DNA from 2 places in the Rhizobium sp. R693 genome. Region 1 is predicted to be linked to the other one. Evidence: predicted binding sites of a transcription regulator. Region 1 holds the regulator's gene; the other holds the start of a gene.
What was found. The regulator PhoB, encoded in region 1, activates phosphate uptake and scavenging genes when phosphate is short. The targets are predictions, from matches to a motif close to TGTCATNNANCTGTCAT.
Positions count from the first base shown of each region.

Region 2: a site for PhoB is predicted at 1,773-1,789, ahead of phoA (alkaline phosphatase). Genes of this name have one in related genera too.

Region 1 covers NZ_LOKY01000012.1:6,796-14,265, forward strand. The annotation lists gene ATY79_RS11930 (aspartate aminotransferase family protein) at 1-1,189, opposite strand, end outside; gene ATY79_RS11935 (GcrA family cell cycle regulator) at 1,618-2,151, shown strand; gene phoB (phosphate regulon transcriptional regulator PhoB) at 2,250-2,933, opposite strand; gene phoU (phosphate signaling complex protein PhoU) at 2,970-3,683, opposite strand; gene pstB (phosphate ABC transporter ATP-binding protein PstB) at 3,727-4,542, opposite strand; gene pstA (phosphate ABC transporter permease PstA) at 4,557-5,879, opposite strand; gene pstC (phosphate ABC transporter permease subunit PstC) at 5,876-7,357, opposite strand.
Region 2 covers NZ_LOKY01000034.1:66,842-74,311, forward strand. The annotation lists gene phoA (alkaline phosphatase) at 250-1,707, opposite strand; gene ATY79_RS21070 (ATP-binding protein) at 1,873-3,387, opposite strand; gene ATY79_RS21075 (MFS transporter) at 3,479-4,585, opposite strand; gene murI (glutamate racemase) at 4,714-5,514, opposite strand; gene ATY79_RS21085 (RNA methyltransferase) at 5,495-6,325, opposite strand; gene ATY79_RS21095 (hypothetical protein) at 6,770-7,300, opposite strand.

The sequences.
Region 1 (7,470 bases):
TCTTTTTGACCTTTGAAGCACGCACGCTTTCGGCGGCGCGTTCGAGGCGGGCAAGGCCCTCGCGGGCTTCGTCGGCTGTGACGACCAGGGGCGGCAGAAGACGAATGACGTTGTCACCGGCAGGCACACCGAGCAGGTGAGCGTCACGGATCGCCTGCAGCAACTCGGAGGACGGCACGGCAGCCTTGACGCCAAGCAGCAGCCCCTCGCCTCTGATGTCCTCGATGATATCAGGATAGCGATCCTTGAGCGAGGCCAGCCCCTGGCGGAAGACCAGCGAGACGTCGCGCACCTGCTGCAGGAAGCCTTCCGCGAGGATCACGTCGAGCACGGCGCCGCCCACAGCCATGGCAAGCGGATTGCCGCCATAGGTGGAGCCATGCGTGCCAGCCTTCATGCCGGAAGCGGCCTCTGCCGTCGCAAGGCAGGCGCCGAGCGGGAAGCCACCGCCGATACCCTTGGCCACTGCCATGATGTCGGGAGTGGCGCCGGACCACTCGTGCGCAAAGAGCTTGCCCGTACGGCCCACACCCGTTTGCACTTCGTCGAAGATCAGCAGCAGGCCGTTTTCGTCGCAGATTGCGCGGAGCGCCTTCAGAAACTCGTTGGTCGCCGGGCGAACGCCGCCTTCTCCCTGAATAGGCTCGATGAGGATAGCGGCCGTCTCGCTTGTGATAGCGGCGCGCACGGCATCGAGATCGCCGAACGGAACCTGATCGAAGCCAGGAGCCTTGGGACCGAAGCCTTCGAGATATTTCTCCTGGCCGCCGGCAGCGATCGTCGCCAGCGTGCGGCCATGGAAGGCACCTTCGAAGGTGATGATGTGGAACCGCTCGGGATGCCCCTTTGAAAACTGGTAGCGGCGCGCGGTCTTGATCGCGCATTCCAGAGCTTCCGCGCCGGAGTTCGTGAAGAACACCTTATCGGCGAACGTCGCCTCGGTGAGCCGCTTCGCGAGCGTTTCCTGGCCAGGAATCTCGTAGATATTGGACAGGTGCCAGACCTTGTCGGCCTGCTCCTTCAGCGCGCCCACCACATGCGGATGGCCGTGGCCGACGGAAGTCACGGCAACGCCTGCGCCGAAATCAAGATATCGCTCGCCCGCTTCGGTGATCAGCCACACGCCTTCTCCTCGCTCGAACCGCAGCGGGGCACGAGAGTAGGTGTCGTAAAGCGCGGCTTCAGCCATGGCGCGATCTCCTGTCAATAACCATCAGCGGGCGGACTCCGGCTAAGGAACGCAGTGTCCGGAAATTAAAAATGCCGCCTTTCGGCGGCAAGCAGCACTATTTACTTTTCGCACTGCAATGTCAACAAAACTGAGGTTTTCCAGCACGCGTCAAGCTGCCATCCGAAGGCGGCAGACCTATCAACAACTAATGTTGCAAAAATGACTCTCACACCCAGCAAGTTGGGGAAAACTTGAAATTCGATTCGCCGAGATTCAACCGACTCTTGTCACGGAGTCAGCCTCACACTAGGTTAAAACTCAATTACTAGACTGCATGCGGCGGAACTAGTCACCAAAATCGAGCAGGCGTTTCTTGCCTTGGATACGTCCAGGGCAACGGTGAAGGATTCTGCCTACACCAACGCTAATAAGGCGGAGACAGGGGCATGAACTGGACAGACGAGCGCGTTGAAAAACTGAAGAAGCTGTGGTCCGAAGGGCTTAGCGCCAGCCAGATCGCGGCACAACTTGGCGGTGTAAGCCGTAACGCTGTCATTGGCAAAGTCCACCGTTTGAGTTTGCCTGGCCGCGCCAAGGCCGGGGGCACGACAACGACTGTCAGAACGCCCAAGCGCACGACATCCGCGCCCCGCGCTCCGAACTATGCGTCTCGCGTCGCCACACGCACCGTCGCCCGCCAGCAGGGTGCGACTATGCTCAAGGAAGAAATCGAGATCGATGCGATCGAGGAAGTCCGGTATCGTCCGGCCGCAAACGTCGTCGTTCCGATTTCGCGCCGCCTCGGCCTGACTGAACTGACCGAACGCACCTGCAAGTGGCCGGTCGGCGACCCGCTGAAAGATGATTTCCACTTCTGCGGCTGCGAGTCTCCGGACAACTCCCCCTATTGCACGTATCATCAACGCATGGCCTATCAGCCGGTGAACGAGCGCCGCAAGGCTGCCAACCGGGTCGCTTGACCCGGAAGCCGGATAAGGACCAAAGAAAACGGGCCCTCGCGGGCCCGTTTTTCGTTTGTGAAATTTTATGAAAGTCGCGCTGGCTTTCCGGGGAAAGCTTAGGCTTCCATGGAATAGCCGGCGCCGCGAACCGTGCGGATGACGTCCTGCATGTTAGAGAAGTTCAGTGCCTTGCGCAAACGACCGACATGGACGTCTACAGTACGCTCATCGACGTAGATGTCGTGACCCCAGACGCCGTCAAGCAATTGCGAGCGCGAGAAGACGCGGCCAGGGGACGCCATGAGGAATTCGAGGAGCCGGAACTCGGTCGGACCGAGGCGGACTTCGCGGCTCTTGCGATGAACGCGATGCGTCTCGCGGTCGAGCTCGATATCGCCGCACTTTAGTAGCGTGGAGAGCACTTCCGGCTTGGCACGGCGAAGCATCGCCTTGACGCGAGCAACCAGCTCCGGTGTCGAAAACGGCTTGACGACGTAATCGTCGGCACCGGTGGAGAGGCCGCGAACACGTTCGCTTTCCTCGCCGCGGGCCGTCAACATGATGATCGGCAGGCGCTCGGTCTCCGGCCGCATACGCAGGCGACGGCAGAGCTCGATGCCAGATACGCCAGGCAGCATCCAATCGAGGATCAGGATGTCTGGCGTCCGTTCCTGCAACCGAATCTCGGCTTCGTCGCCGCGCAGGATGGTATCGACCTCGAAACCTTCAGCCTCAAGGTTATAGCGAAGAAGCACGCTCAGTGCTTCTTCGTCTTCAACGACAGCTACTTTTGGGATCATTCGTTTCGGTCTCCTGGGGGCGCGGTCGCGGAGCGATTATTCAGTGACTGCGCCGACGGTGTTGGCGGTATCGTCCTTCGGACGTTCGCCTTCCGGCTGGGCACCGGTGGCCATGTAGTAGATGGTTTCGGCAATATTGGTGGCGTGGTCGCCGATGCGCTCGATGTTCTTGGCGCAGAACAGGAGATGCGTGCAGCTGGTGATGTTGCGCGGATCTTCCATCATATAGGTGAGCATCTCGCGAAACAGCGAGGTGTACATCGCGTCGATTTCCTCGTCGCGCTCACGGATCGACTTTGCCTTGTCAGCAGCGCGGCTCGTGTAGACGTCGAGCACTTCCTTGAGCTGGACCAGCGCGAGCTCCGAGAGGTGCTCGAGGCCGCGTGCGAGCTTGCGCGGCACGCCGGCGCTCTGGACAGCAATAACGCGCTTGGCAGTGTTCTTGCCAAGATCGCCGACGCGCTCCAGGTCCGCCGCGATGCGGATGGAGCCCATGATCTCACGAAGGTCGGCTGCCATCGGCTGGCGGCGCGCAATCGTGACGATCGCCTTGTCACCGATCTCGCGTTCGGCGTGGTCAAGGATCACGTCGTCGGAGATGACCTTCTGGGCGAGAGCCGTGTCGCCGTTGACGAGGGCGCGAACGGCATCCGAGACCATCTGCTCGGCCAAACCGCCCATTTCCGAAATGCGGCGGGACAGGAACTTCAAATCATCGTCGTACGCGGAAAAGATATGTGTCGATGCCATAGGGCTCATCCTTGAATATCGTGAGTGCTACCAAAGCGACCGATCAACCGAAGCGGCCCATGATGTAGTCCTGGGTGCGCGGGTCGTCCGGGTTGGTGAACATCTTGTCGGTATCATTCTCCTCGACGAGGTTGCCGAGGTGGAACATGGCGGTGCGTTGCGAAACGCGGGCGGCCTGCTGCATCGAGTGCGTCACGATGACGATCGTGTAGTTCTCGCGGAGTTCGTGGATCAGTTCCTCGACCTTTGCCGTGGCGATCGGATCGAGTGCCGAGCACGGCTCGTCCATCAGGATCACTTCCGGGCTGACGGCAACAGCGCGGGCGATGCAGAGGCGCTGCTGCTGACCACCGGAAAGTCCAGTGCCGGCTTCATGAACGCGATCTTTCACCTCGTTCCACAGACCGGCGCGCTGTAGGCTGAGCTCAACGATTTGGTCCATGTCGGCCTTCGACCTGGCGAGACCGTGGATACGCGGACCGTAGGCCACATTTTCGTAGATCGTCTTCGGGAACGGATTTGGCTTCTGGAACACCATGCCGACACGGGCACGGAGTTCCACCACGTCAATATCCGGATCGTAGATATCTTCGCCGTCGAGCGTGATCTTGCCGGTCACGCGGCAATTGTCGATCGTGTCATTCATACGGTTCAGGCTGCGCAGGAACGTGGACTTGCCACAGCCCGATGGTCCGATGAGGGCCGTCACAGTGTTTTCGCGGATGTTCAGCTTCACATCGAAAAGCGCGCGCTTCTCGCCGTAATAAACCGAGACGTCCTGGCCGATCATCTTGTAGGGAATGGTATTCATCTTCTGATCAACCGCTTTCTCAACTGCTGCTTCCGTCAACATGTTCATAATGTCTACTCCGTTTACCAGCGGCGCTCAAAGCGACGACGCAAGAGAATGGCTCCGAAGTTCATGACAATCAGGAACAGGAGCAGGACGATGATGGCACCCGACGTGCGCTCGACGAAGGCGCGCTCGGCTTCGTTGGCCCACATATAGACCTGCACAGGCAGGGCCGTCGAAGGCTCCATCGGCGTTGCCGGAGCGTTTGCAACGAAGGCGACCATGCCGATCAGGAGGAGCGGCGCGGTCTCGCCGAGCGCGTGCGCCAGGCCGATAATGGTGCCGGTCAGGATGCCGGGCATCGCCAGCGGCAGCACGTGGTGGAAAACCATCTGCATCTTGGAGGCGCCGAGGCCTAGGGCAGCCGCCCGGATCGACGGCGGCACGGCGCGAAGCGCTGCGCGAGTGGCGATGATGATCGTCGGCAAGGTCATCAGCGTCAGCACGAGACCGCCGACCAGCGACGCCGAGCGCGGCAGGCCTGCGAAGTTGATGAAGACGGCTAGACCGAGCAGGCCGTAGACGATCGAGGGAACGGCTGCAAGATTGTTGATGTTCACCTCGATCAGGTCCGTAAGCTTGTTCTTCGGGGCGAACTCTTCAAGGTAAATCGACGCGGCAACGCCGATCGGCAGCGCGAGAACGAGCACGATCAGCATCAGGTAGAGCGAGCCAATCAGCGCGACGCCGAGGCCCGCGGCCTCAGGACGGCTGGAGTTGCCGTTGACGAAAAGGCCGGTGTTGAACTTCTTGTGCAGGGCGCCGCTCTCGGCCAGCTGGTTCATCCAGCCAACCTGCTTATCGTTCACCTTGCGGTTCTTTTCGTCGACCTTGAGGTCGATCTGACCCTTGTTGGCAGAGTCGATGTTGGCGTCGGCAAGCAGCGTTACATTGACGGTCTTGCCGATCAACGACGGATCAGCAACGACCATGTCACGCAACTGGATCGGCGCACCCTTGGAAACCATCGCGGTCGCGTCACGGACATCCGGACGGCTCGACGCATTGAGGTTCAGTGCCTTGATCATCGCGTCGCGGATGAGAACCGGGTAGTTCGCAGCGACCAGAACGGACGGGTCAGCCGCTCGCTTGTTGTTCGGATCAAGTACCTTCTCGCTGAATTCGATCGGCAACGTGATCGCCGTCTGCTGAAAGGCCGTATAGCCCTTGCTGATGATGCTCGTCAGCAGGATCGCCAGGAAGATCAGGCCAAAGGAAATCGCGGCTATGCCATAGGCACGGAACCGGCGTTCAGCGGCATAGCGGCGCTTCAGGCCGATATCACGACGTTCAGGCGCCTTCGAAACGACAACGCCCTGAACCGGAGAAACAATATCCGTCATTCGTACTGCTCCCGGTATTTGCGCACGATGTAGAGCGCGTAGATGTTGAGGCAAAGCGTGATGCAAAACAGCGTGATGCCAAGGGCGAAGGCGACCAGCGTCTGCGGCGAGGTGAACTCGAGGTCGCCGGTCAGCTGGTTGACGATCTTGACCGTCACTGTCGTCATCGGCTCGAACGGATTGAGCTGGATGCGCGCCGCAACGCCCGCCGCCAATACGACGATCATGGTTTCGCCGATGGCTCGCGATGCGGTCATCAAAAGCGCACCGACGATGCCGGGCAGCGCTGCGGGAAGCACGACCTTCTTGATCGTTTCCGAGCGCGTCGCGCCGAGACCGAGCGAACCATCGCGGAGTGCACGCGGCACGGCGGTGATGATGTCGTCCGACAGCGACGAAACGTATGGGATCAGCATGATGCCCATGACGATACCCGCCGTCAGGACGCTCTGCGCCTGAATGAAGTTCGTATAGTTGCCGGAGAGCAGGCCGCTCACCTGCGAAGACAGGTCGCGCAGGAACGGGCCGACGGTGACAAGGGCGAAGAAGCCGTAAACGATCGTTGGAATGCCAGCGAGGACTTCGAGCAGCGGCTTGGCGATCGACCGGACCCTGGGAGCAGCGTACTCGGCCATGTAGATTGCCGCGAAGAGGCCGACGGGCACCGCGACCAGCATTGCGACAAAGCCGATATAGAGCGTGCCGAGCAACAGCGGGATCAGGCCGAACTGCCCGAAGGACGAGCTGCCAGCGCCGGCAAAGCGCGGATCCCACACCGTTCCGAAGAAGAAGTCTGCGGCAGGAACGGCCGCGAAGAAGTGGGCTGCCTCCGTCAGCATCGACAGAACGATACCGATCGTCGTCAGGATGGCGATCGACGATGCCAACAGGAGACCCCAGAGCATGACGCGCTCGACGCGGTTTCGTGCCCGGAACCGCGGCGCGACTTCCCGGAGCGCGTAGAATGCGCCGGCTACCGCAAGAACGAGAACGATCGCCGTCATCACGAGGCGGCTGGAGCCGGATTCGGCATTCAGCTTCTGTGCTGCCACGATCATGTAGGGCTGCGGTTGACCGGCGAGCGGAACGCCCTTCGAAGCAAGCTTTGCCTGGAGGCCTGCCGGATCGCTGGCAGCGCCGATGATCTCATCGGCAGTGAGCATCGGCAGGCCACGCGCGATCGCGCTGACCATACCGTAGTTCAAATTCTGCTGCGCAGTAGGCTGCGCTTTGATTTCATCCGGGAAAGCGCCGCGTACCGAGGATTCAATGATGGAAGGGCTGATCGCCAGCCAGGCGCAAAGCACGATCAGGGCCGGCAAGATCGCCCAGATGGCGGCATAGGCACCATAGTAGCCCGGTCGTGAATGCAGCGCAGAGGACTTGCCTCCAACAAGTGCCGTAGCGCGGCTGCGGGCTGCCAGAAAGGCAACGGCGCCCAACACCACGAGGCACAGGAGTATGACGGATGTACTCATTCGTAAGGTCCCCAGGCCCTCTGACCTCAAAAGCGGAAACGGCAGGCGGACCGATCCGGCTCCCAATCATGGAGAATTTCAAATGCCGTCCGCGATGGCGCAGACAAGGCAAT
Region 2 (7,470 bases), on a different contig from region 1:
CCTTTCAGAAAGTTAGAACGGCTTGTTACCAAACCGCGTGAAGGAAACACGCCCTCCTTTGATCTTCTCTCGAGGATCCGACAGGATCATCCCATTACGCGAACAGGACAAATCCACGGGACATGTCAAATGAAACACCGGACATCTCTGCCCGGTGCTGGCGCGGTCTTTAGGGCGAAGTCGCTGGAATGTCAATCACAATTCCACGTCCTTGCCCATCAATGCCCCTGGTGGCGTAGCCGTTGCAGCTTACTTGGCGCTCGCCGTCTCGGTCTTCAGGCCGAGCGCGTCACGGATCGTATAGAACAGATCCGTCTGGTCCGTCAGACCGGCAACATTTGCTGCACGCGGCCCGTAGGCCGCGATGCGCAGCTGCGAGCCCGTGTGGCCCTGGTCATTCTCGTCTTCGGAGTTACCGTAGCTCACGGCCATAACAGCCCCATCCTTCGTCATCAGCGCTTCCGTCAGGCCGGGAGCCTTGGTATCAGCCTCGATGATCTGACTTGCATGGGCATGGTCAGCGGTGACGATAACGAGCGTGTCGCCAGCTTCCCGCGCAAATTTCAGCGCTTCCTGAACGGCTTCGTCGAGATCAACCGTCTCACCGATCTGACCGCACGGGTTGGCGGCATGGTCCTGCTTGTCGATCGACGCGCCCTCGACCTGCAGGAAGAAGCCCTTCTCATTCGTCCGAAGCAGTTCGATCGCCTTCGCCGTCATCTGGGCCAGCGTCGGGGTTGCGGCCGTGCGCTTCTCGTTCGGCTGGCAGACGACCGGCTCCTTCTCGATATTGCCGTAGTGGCTGGCCTTCGGGCCTTCCCAGCGAACCGGCATGTTGCCCTCGGCAAACAGACCGAGCACTGGCGCGCTGTCGTTTGCCTGCTTGATGGCCCGAAGCTCATCGAGGTTCGAAACGATCTTGTAGCCGCGCTCCTCGGCCTGCTGGCGAAGCGTCTTGTCTTTCCACTCGCCGGCCTTGGCGGTCTCGCCAAAGCTCTTGGCGCCACCGCCAAGTGTCACGTCAGCACGTGCATTCAGCAGCTGCTCGCTGATCGATCCCTTACCGCCGTTTTCAAGCGCATTCGTCGGGCACTTCTCGGTCGTGGAAGCCGGGTCGTAGCACTTACGCTGGGTCACGTGTGCGGCCTGGACGGCAGGCGTTGCGTCCTGGAGTTCGGCGGTCGAGACGTTGCCCGTGCCGATGCCGGCAGCCTTTGCCTTCTCAAGCAGTGTTTCGTGGGCCTTCTCATGAATGTCGACGCCGATCGCGCCGTTATAGGACTTCACGCCGGTCGCCCAGGCGGTGCCCGAGGCAGCGGAGTCGGTCACGTAGGTCGGCTTGCCGGTCTTCTTGTCGAGCGAATAGTGCGTGTACTGGCCGGTGACCGGCAGCGCATCGATACCCTTGAAATACTGGCCCGCACCAACCGCATAGTTGCGCGCGATGGTGATTTCGGAGTCGCCCATGCCGTCGCCGATTAGGAGGATGACATTCTTCGGGCGAGTATCGATGAGCGCAGCGCGGTAAGCCTCGGTGATATCGCCGGAGAGGCGGCGTGCGCCACCAGGAGCGCTCAGATCGGCACTCGCCGCGCGCTCCAGAAGTTTGTTCGCCGCATCATCGGCATAGCCGGGTTGAATGGCAACGGTTGCAAGCAGGCCGCCGGCGACAAGGCGCAACAGCTGGTGACGAACGTTGTTTCTCATGACCGAGATCTCCTTCTGATAATCCGCATCGACCACACGGGTCGCGCGCCTTATCCACCACCTGAATGAAGCCCATGTGACAAAAGCAACTTCTTCGTGTGATATTAGAGGTCGAGTATAGAGCAGCCCGATAGTTCCCGCGCTATCCTTGCTGCAATCCGGCCGTCATTCCGCTGCAGAGCGGACATCACCCGCATCGGGCGCATTGGCATCGCCCGGGGCCGTCTGGCAGTTCATATCGGGGAACGCGACGATGCGCTTGCCCGAGAAATCCGTATGCACGACGACGGTGCCCTGCTCCTCGAAATAGCCAAGCAGACGTCTCGCACGCCGGGCCGAATGGGTGCCATAGGCCCGCGCAATCCGTGCATCCGAGGGGCACGTCTCGCCACACACAGCAGCCTTTGCCAGCATCAGGAAAACGCCCTGTAGGTCGTCCGTGACGCCTGTGGACAGTGACAGCGCCGTCGCCCAAGCTTCTGTTCCCGCCGTTGCCGCATCCACGCCGGAGCGCGAAATCGCCACGCGACGTCGAAACTCGGGCAGCGACATCGGAGGACCGGGAACCCGGCGCATACGAAGTCGCACGAGGAACTCCTGATAAAGGACGGGATCCGTTCGAAATCCCGAGCCCGGATCGTCCAGTATCTCGTGCAACACTGCTGTCAGCCTCTCTTCGCGCTCCTCGGCCGATAGTTCGGGTTGAGGTGCACGCGCTTCCGAGACAGGAGCCGAGGCAATGGGAGCCGATCGCGACAGTTCGGCAAGAATATCCGTGGTCGGCCGTGGCGCCGGCGGCGCACGGCGGACGATCGGCCTCTGAAACTCCTCTGGATCCGGGGTAAAGATCAGATCCTCGACGTCGTCAGGTGCATCCGGCAGCGGCATGAGCTTCGGGCTCGACGAGCGAGCCGAGGTCTCGACATTGCCGATCTGGATCGGTAGTGGGCGGCGCGACAAGGCTGGCCCGAGCGCAACGAAATTGCCACGCTTCAGATCGCGGAACATTTCCGCCTGACGCCGATCCATCCCGAGGAGATCAGCCGCACGCGCCATGTCGATATCGAGGAAGGTGCGGCCCATCAGGAAGTTTGAGGCTTCCGCGGCCACGTTCTTCGCAAGCTTTGCGAGACGCTGCGTCGCGATCACGCCGGCAAGACCACGCTTGCGGCCGCGGCACATGAGGTTCGTCATGGCGCCAAGCGACATCTTGCGGGCATCTTCCGAAACATCGCCGCCGACTGAAGGCGCAAACATCTGCGCCTCGTCGACCACGACGAGAACGGGATACCAGAATTCACGGTCGGCATCGAACATGCCGTTAAGGAAAGCTGCCGCCGCACGCATCTGCTGCTCGATATCAAGACCCTCGAGGGTCAGAACGCAGGAGACGCGATGCTGGCGGATACGAGTGGCGATGCCGGCCAATTCGGCTTCCGTGCGCTCGCCATCGACGACGACGTGGCCGAACTTGTCCGACAGAGTGACGAAATCGCCTTCAGGATCGATGATGACCTGCTGCACCCACTGGGCGGATTGCTCTAACAAACGGCGGAGAAGATGCGACTTGCCGGAGCCCGAATTGCCCTGCACCAGAAGACGGGTAGCCAGAAGCTCCTCGATATCGAGCGTGGCCGGATTGCCTCCCGACGCCGTTCCCATATCGATACCAACCTGCAATGTCACATTCCTCTTTCAATTCGACACGGCGTCCTAGCAGGTTTGGCCGTGTCTTTGGCAACACGGCGGCACGAACCCACAGGAGAAAACGTCAGAACCTGGCTTTCAGCATCCTGGTGCAGACCAGGCTGACCGCGAGTGGAACCAGCAACACCGCCAACCCGACGCGCAACCCGGACATCTCCGCGATGAAGCCGATCAGAGGCGGACCGATCAGAAAGCCGGTAAGCGCCATGAAGGACAGGATGGCGACATTGGCGGCCGCCGGTCGATCCCTCAGGCTTGCTGCGGTGGTCACCGCCAGCGGAAAGCCGACCGATACACCGATCCCGACCAAGGCAAAACCCGCCAGCGTCAAAAGGCTGTGCCAGGCAAAAACGACGATAAGCATGCCGACGAGAGCAGCAGCGCCGCAGCCACGAGCCAGCGCGATTGCCCCAAAACGCTGTTTCAGATGATCGCCGCTGAAGCGGCCCGCTGCGACCATCATCGCGAAAATCGTATATCCGATACCGGTCATCATGCCGTCGGTCTGGAAAACACCCTTGAGATAGACGGCGGACCAGTCGGCGATCGCTCCTTCTGTCATCGTAATTCCGAAGACGAAGGCGCAGATACCGAGCAGAGCGCTGCTTGGCAGCTTGAACGGCATATGCGGCGGAGCCGCACCAGCCTCGCGATCGGGCGGCAGGCCGAGGCTTGCTACAATGGCAAACGGCAAAACGACGAAGGCAGCAGCCATGATCGCCCATTCGGCGGGCGCGGCAATTGCCACCATTCCCGAACCAAGCAGGCTGCCGGCCATGATGCCCAGGCTCCAGAAGCCGTGGCAGCGGTTCATGATAATCGAGCCGGTATCCTTTTCAGCACGATCTGCTTCAACATTCAGCCCCAGCTCCAGCGTCGACATAGCAACGCCAAGCAGCGCAAGCGCGATGAAGAGTTCCAGCGGCGTGCGCGAGAAGGCGGGAAGGCAGACAATCACCGAGAAGACGAAGAATCCCGCGATGACGGTGGTTTTGCCGCCAATGCGCGATACCACTCGTCCGGCGACAGGCAGCGTCGACAGAATACCGACCGGCATGCCGAGCAGCGCCAAGGCAAGATCGGCCGGACCAAGCTCAAGACGAGCCTGGATTTCGGGAATGCGCGGCAACCAGCTGCCGAACGCAATCGGCTGCAGAAAAAAGATAGCCATGACAAGTTTTTGGAAGGACATGCGAAGCCTGGCGGGACGAATCACATCCCACAGTCTGCGCAGTCGCCTGGCTTTGCAATAGCCCCTATTGTATCGAGATGAAGACGGGCTTGGCGCGAGCGCCTGATTCAAGCCTTGAGACCAAATCCCTGCATCAGCCGCCGCGTCGCAAAATCGGGATTGCCAGAGGTGAAGACCGCGAAGTCGAAACTATCAGGGTGCACGCCATCGACGACCTGCGGCACGAGGCTGCGGGCACGCCGCGCGATTGCCTCCGCCGGATCGAGCCAATCGACCGGCCAGGGTGCTAGCCGACGGAAAACATTGGCCATGAAGGGATAATGCGTACAGGCAAGAACCACGATATCGGTCTTGGAACCATCCTTCTCCACGAAGCACTGGTCGATCTCGGAAAGCACGGCCTCATCGGATACAGCATCGCCGCGAATATAAGCCTCTGCTATTCGCGCCAGATTTTCCGAGCCGACCAGGCGCACATGGCACTGCTGCGCGAAGGATTGAATCAGGTCGCGCGTATAGGCGCGCTTCACCGTGCCAGGCGTCGCCAGAACCGAGACGAGCCCTGAGCGCGTCCGCTCAGCGGCCGGCTTGATCGCCGGTACCGTGCCGACGAAGGTCATCCGCGGAAACGCCGCACGCAAGTCGGCGCCGACAAGCGTAAAGGCCGTATTGCATGCGATGATGCAGACCTCGGGATCATGCTCCGCAAGCAGCTTGGCGAAAAGGCCGATGATCCGTTCCTTCAGCGCCTGCTCTTCCCAGCCGCCATAGGGAAAGCCGGCGTCGTCTGCGATGTAGATGAAGCCACGCTCCGGCATCAGCACGCGCGCTTCGCGCAAGACGGTCAGCCCTCCGATGCCGGAATCGAAGACCAGAACCGGTTTCAGCTCATTCAGCGCTGCTGTCATCTTCCGATTGTTCCTTGACGTCGACGGGCGGCCGGCTCCCGCGCGGATATTTCCGCGAGAAGCGGTCGAGGGAGGAGATAACGCCGCGCAACACGCTGATTTCTTGCTCCGTGAAGGCGCGGCGAGAAAGGACTGCGCGCAGGTTGTCCACCATTTTGGGCTTTTTCGCGGGTGGATGGAAATAATTGCGCGCTTCCAGCGCTTCTTCCAACTGGTCGTAGAGACCGAAGAGCTGTTCTTTCGTGGATTGCGTTTGCGACATTGCCTGGAAGGGAACGCTGCCGACGTCCGCCATCCCCGATTTCATCCATTCATAGGACATCAGAAGCACCGCTTGGGCAATGTTGAGCGAGGCGAAGGCGGGGTTGACCGGGAAAGTCACGATCTCATCGGCCAGCGCGACTTCTTCGTTGGTCAGCCCCCAGCGCTCGCGGCCGAACAGGATGCCGGTGCCCTCACCTGCGCGGAACTTCGCCCGCAGCGTTTCCGCTGCCACCACCGGCGATCGTACCGGCTTGAAGCCGTCCCGCTCGCGCGCCGTCGTCGCATAGACAAAGTTCAGGTCGGCGATCGCCTGTTCCAGCGTCTCGAAGACCTTCGTGCCTTCGATCACATGATCCGCCTTCGAGGCGGCAGCCTGTGCCTTTTCGTTCGGCCAACCATCACGCGGATTGACCAGCCTCAAGTCCACCAGGCCGAAGTTCGCCATGGCGCGCGCGACCATGCCGATATTCTCCCCCATCTGGGGTTCGACGAGAATGACAACCGGGCCTTCCGTGAGAAGTTGCCGCTCGCTGTTCGTGCCTGCCATGACGCTGGATCCTTTTGTTACGGCCGGAATAGCCAAGCCGCGCCGAAACGGCAAGGGTCAAGCATTCGGAGAGCCTGTCCAGCGTCGAGCCGACCATCTCTGCGCCGAGGCGCGGGCCGGCATGTGATAGCGGCAAGTGCTGTCGGGACGAACCTTTGCTCTTGCGGTCAACGAGGAAACGCTTCCACTGGTGGGAAGCGCACCGGTTGGAACTCGTAAGCCCATCGAAATCCTTGGCCATGATCTGCCGGACCTGTCCCCGCCCGGTGACAACAGGCCGTGGAAAGTTGCCCTCGCCTCATTCGCGACCTCGATGCCGGTGATCAAGGGGGATTTTCGCCAGCCATCGAAGCTTCGCTGTCCCTCCGCGTAACCACAGATTACAATGCAAAGCCTAGCGCGCAGCCCACCTCGGAACAGTACGGCCCACAGTCGTCCGAGCCATTATTGGCCTTTGGCGATCTGCACCATCGTGTTCTTGAGCGAATTCGGTGGCTGGCCTGGGTCGCCCTCGGTGACGATATCATCGATGACAGGCTTGCCGCCCTCATCGAGCACCTCGAACCGCACGGTGGTCACGGCCTGCTTGTCCGACCCGTCATCCATGCACGTCGCCTTCTTGAACGTGACGACCACTTCCGTCGCGCCGTCAGCGACGGACTTCGGCGTGTACGTCAAATCCTCGAGAGGGCAAGCATCTTCGCCATTGACGATGACGTCGTAGTCGAAGGGGGAAACACCATCCTCGTCGGCAGCAGGATTCTGGATGGCGGCCTGGTACTTAGTCACGAAATCCTTGCTGTATAACCGTGAAAGCTTGCTCGGATCGAAGATGTCGATCCAATCGCTGTCTGCTCCCGACCAGTTCTTGATCGTCGCATCCATAACCTCTTTTACAGGCGCTGTAACGTCGGCGGCGAGCATCGGGCACGTCGAACCGAGCAGGATCGCAAGGACAAGGGAAATCTTCTTCATGACGAATATCCAGGCAATGGTTTTGCGCCGGAGACTAGCCATTTTCCTCCGCTTGGCAATGGCCGCAAAAACACGATCCCCTTCCTGCTTCCGGCTTTGCACTCCCGGCCCACAATGCTATAGCGCTCGGGATTTGACATCACCCACCCGGGACGCAAGTCCCTTCCAAG